One region of the Bradyrhizobium sp. USDA 4510 genome, then DNA from elsewhere that is predicted to be linked to it. Evidence: predicted binding sites of a transcription regulator. Region 1 holds the regulator's gene; the other holds the start of a gene.
What was found. The regulator PhoB, encoded in region 1, activates phosphate uptake and scavenging genes when phosphate is short. The targets are predictions, from matches to a motif close to TGTCATNNANCTGTCAT.
Positions count from the first base shown of each region.

Region 2: the regulator PhoB is predicted to act here: its motif matches at 1,361-1,377, upstream of ACVMDN_RS36915 (alkaline phosphatase D family protein).

Region 1 is NZ_JBSSBT010000001.1:7,326,982-7,329,182, forward strand. Features, by position in the region: gene ACVMDN_RS34145 (GcrA family cell cycle regulator) at 1-412, shown strand, start outside; gene phoB (phosphate regulon transcriptional regulator PhoB) at 653-1,363, opposite strand; gene phoU (phosphate signaling complex protein PhoU) at 1,509-2,201, opposite strand, start outside.
Region 2 is NZ_JBSSBT010000001.1:7,943,921-7,946,121, reverse strand. Features, by position in the region: gene ACVMDN_RS36915 (alkaline phosphatase D family protein) at 1-1,297, opposite strand, end outside; gene ACVMDN_RS36910 (TAXI family TRAP transporter solute-binding subunit) at 1,479-2,201, opposite strand, start outside.

The sequences.
Region 1 (2,201 bases):
GACGCGAAACGCCGTGATCGGCAAAGTGCATCGGCTCGGCCTCTCCGGCCGCGCCAAGGCACCCTCCACGGCCGCGCCGCGGCAGCGCAAGGCCCGCCCCGCCCAGCACATGATGCGGGTGGCGCGCCCGGTCTCGCGCGGCAACACCGCGCTGGCGCACGCCTTCGAGGCCGAGATGGAGCCCGATCCGATCTCCTACGACAATGTGGTGCCGATGAGCCAGCGGCTGTCGCTGCTCGAGCTCAACGAGGCCACCTGTCACTGGCCGGTCGGCGATCCCTCGAGCCCGGAATTCTTCTTCTGCGGCGGCAAAGCGCTCGGCGGCCTGCCCTATTGCGCGCATCACTCGCGCGTCGCCTACCAGCCCGCCGCCGATCGCCGCCGGCCGTCGGCGAAACCGCAGATCAAGTGAGCACTCGGGAAAACGACGGAAGACCTCAAAGACAAATCCCCGCGAAAGCGGGGATTTTTTTGTGTGACCCAGCCCGGCTATATCACCAGCGTCGTCCCGGCGCAGGCCGGGACCCATAACCACGAATGGGTGTTGTTAGAAAGCCGTCTGGCCGCGTGCCGATTGCGCTGGCCGCAGCGTATGGGTCCCGGGTTTCGCCGGGACGACGCCGTGTTGCGGTTTATGAATGCCGCATGGCCGTTACGGCTGCGGCTCGGCCTTGGCAAAGCGGTCGTCGAGCGCGTAGCCGGCGCCGCGCACAGTGCGGATCGGATCCTGCTCGCGGCCCGGATTGAGCAGCTTGCGCAGGCGGCCGATATGCACGTCGACGGTGCGCTCATCGATGTAGATGTCGCGGCCCCAGACGCTGTCGAGCAATTGCTCGCGGCTGAACACGCGGCCGGGATGCTCAAGGAAGAATTCGAGCAGGCGATACTCGGTCGGCCCGAGATCGATCGGACGGCCCGAGCGCGCCACGCGGCGCTTCTCGCGGTCGAGCTCGATGTCGCCGTAGGTCAGCACGGTCGCAAGCCGCTCCGGGCTGGCGCGGCGCAACAGGCCCTTCACCCGCGCCAGCAGCTCCGGCACCGAGAACGGCTTGACGATGTAATCGTCCGCGCCGGTGGCAAGCCCGCGCACGCGCTCGCTTTCCTCGCCGCGCGCGGTCAGCATGATGATCGGAAGCTGCTTGGTCTCGGGCCGCGCCCGCAGGCGGCGGCACAGTTCGATGCCGGACAGGCCCGGCAGCATCCAGTCCAGCACCACGAGGTCGGGAACGCGCTCCTTCAGCCTTGTATCCGCATCGTCGCCGCGCCCCACCGTCTCGACATCGTAGCCTTCCGCATCGAGATTGTAGCGCAACAGCGTCGTCAGCGCTTCCTCGTCTTCGACTACCAGAATGCGTGCGCTCATCGGTTTAAGTTCTTTCTCTGTGGTGATCCGTTGCCCAGACGCAAACCGAAACGCTTACTTCCTTGAGCATAGTCCCCGCGGAAACGATTTGTCGCGAGGATCATCCAGTTTCGCTCTTGCCGGTTCCGTGCTTGCCGATCATGCCTCAGTTGCCCGGCACCGTGGTGGCAAAAGTGGTCATGTCGCCCTTCGGGCGCTTGTCGGTGATCTGCTGGCCCTCGATCATGTAGAACACGGTCTCGGCGATATTGGTGGCGTGATCGCCGATCCGCTCGATGTTCTTGGCGCAGAACATCAGATGGATGCAGAACGAGATGTTGCGCGGATCTTCCATCATGTAGGTGAGCAGTTCGCGGAACAGCGAGGTGCAGATCGCATCGACCTCCTCGTCGCCCTTCCAGACGTTCATCGCCGCCGGCAGGTCGTGCGCGGCATAGGCGTCGAGCACCGACTTGACCTGCGACAGCACGAGGTCGGTCATGTGCTCGAGGCCGCGGATCAGCTTCAGCGGCTGGAAATCGCTCTCCAGCGCCGCGACGCGCTTGCCCATGTTCTTGGCGAGGTCGCCGATCCGCTCGAGGTCGGTGGCGACGCGCATCGCGCTGACGATCTCACGCAGATCGATCGCCATCGGCTGGCGGCGGGCGATCGTCAGCACCGCCCGCTCTTCGATGTTGCGCTGCAGATTGTCGATCTCGATGTCGGCGGCGACCACGCGCTTGCCGAGCGCGACGTCGCGACGGATCAGCGCGTCGACCGACTCGGTAATCATCCGTTCGACCAGGCCGCCCATCTCGGCGACCAGGCGAGTCAACTCCTGCAGGTCGCTGTCGAATGC
Region 2 (2,201 bases), 620 kb from region 1:
GGAACTGGGCCTTGTTCGGGTTGTAGTAGTGCGCGGCGGCGTAATGCACGTCGGCGGTCAGCCACACCGTGTTGACGATTCCCGCGGTCTTGATGAAACGCAGGATGTCGGCGATTTCGAGCTCGCGGCCGCGCGCCGGGCCATCGCCCTGCGCAAAGGCTTCCGAGCCCTTCTTGTTGGCGGCATCGTCATAGACGATCAGCGAGAGCGGCATGTCGGAGGCGATCACCTTCCAGGTGGCGCGCGAGTTGAGCAGCGCGCGCTTCAGCCAGGCCATCTGATCCGGGCCGATGAAATAGGCGTCGGGGCCGTACTGCTCCTGCAGGTTCGGGCCGTTGGGGCCGCGATAGCTGCGCTCATCGAGCATGAAGACGTCGAGATGCGGACCGTAGCTCAGCGTGCGATAGACGCGGCCCGGCTCGACGATGCTCTCGCGCATCGGATACATCTCGTGGAAGGCCTTTGCCGCGCGCGCCGCGAGCACGGTGATGTCGCGCTCCTTGTAGGCCGCCGGCAGCTGTTTCGACAGCGACCAATTGTTGGTCACCTCGTGATCGTCCCACTGCACGAAGATCGGCACCTCGGCATTGAAGGCGCGGACGTTGTTGTCGAGGAAGTTATACTTGTGGGCGGCCCGGTATTCGTCGAGCGTCTCGGCCACCTTCGCCTTCTCGGGTATAGTGACGTTCTTCCAGATCTTGCCGTCGGGAAGCTTCACCTCGGACGGGATCACGCCGTCGGCGTAGATCGTGTCGCCGGAGTGCAGAAGGAAATCCGGAGCGTGCTTCTTCATCGCGGCGAAGGTGATCATGCCGCCGTCGTCGGGATTGATGCCCCAGCCCTGGCCGGCGACATCGCCGCCCCACACGAAGGAGACGTCGCGGCGGTCGCTCGGCGCGGTGCGGAAGCGTCCGACCACCGGCTCGCCGACGATGTCGATATGGGCGAGGTCGCGGAAGCGGACGCGGTAGAAGATGTCCTGGCCGGAGGGCAGGTTCTCCAGCAGCATCTTGGCGGTGAAGTCGCTCTCGGGCAGCGCCGTGATCGGCGGCAGTGTATGGGCGTCCTTGAACGATTCAGTGGTCGCGACCTCGACCATCATCTGCGCCGGCCGGTCCGCACGCGCCCACACCACGCCGCCGTCGACGCCGACATCGCCGGACTGCACGCCATGGGTGATCACGGGACGGTCGGCGGCGCGCGACAGATAGGGCATCGCAATCACGCCGGCGCCGGCCGCAGCCGCCGTGGAGAGAAAGCGTCGGCGGGTGAGATTTCGCGAGAACCGGATCGTCATAGGGAGCCTCCTCAGGTCACAGCGACAATGCGCCGCAGGCGCGCCAAGACCTAGAAAAATTCCATGACGGAGAGATTACAGCGGCGGGAGTGCGGGACGTAAGGGAAGCGCATCTGTCAGGCTCCCTCTCCCGAGTGCGGGGGAGGCAAGGGGGATTTGCGGATAAAGATTGGCGGCGCCCCTACGCCGTGCCCGCCGCCCTGAACTGCGTCGCAGCCCGTTGCAAATTCTGCGGCATGCTGAACAACAGCGCCTTGCGGTCGGCGACGGCGTTATGAAGCTGCTCGAGCGCGATGTTGAACGCGGTCAGCGTGCCTTCCTCGATCGCGCCGTGCTCGAAGCAGTCCAGCGTGTGGCGCAGGATGTCGTCGGCCTCCGCCTGCATCTGGTCGAGTTCCTCGATCGAATCGCTGTGCCGCGCGGCTTTCAGCATCTCCAGCAGGCGTTCGCGCTGCGAGGTGTTGGTGTTGCGCTCGTCCTGCTTGAGATAGCCGGCGAACCACGCACCGGCCGAGCCCATCGCCGAGAACGCCATCAGACTCCACCAGATGTAGTCGCTGTAGCGGTCGAGGAAGGTTTTTTCCTCGCCGTCGACAAACGCGGCGGCGCCCGGATGCACCGGAATGGTGGCATCCTTGTCGGTGTCCGGCGTCTCGATCTTGGCGGCGAGCGGGAAATCGGTCTTGAGCGACTGCCGGATCGCGAACAATTGCCGCGTGAATGCCGCGACCGTCGAGTCCGACAGGCCCTTCCGCGCAACGATGTGGTGCGAGAAGCTGATCGTCTTCACCTCATCATCGGGCCGGTCAGCGGAGCCGAGCGAGCCGGCGGGGATTTCCGCGGCCTCATAGGCCGGATGGTTCTGCGCGATCGCCTCGGAGGCGTCGATCGCAAGGAAGCTGGG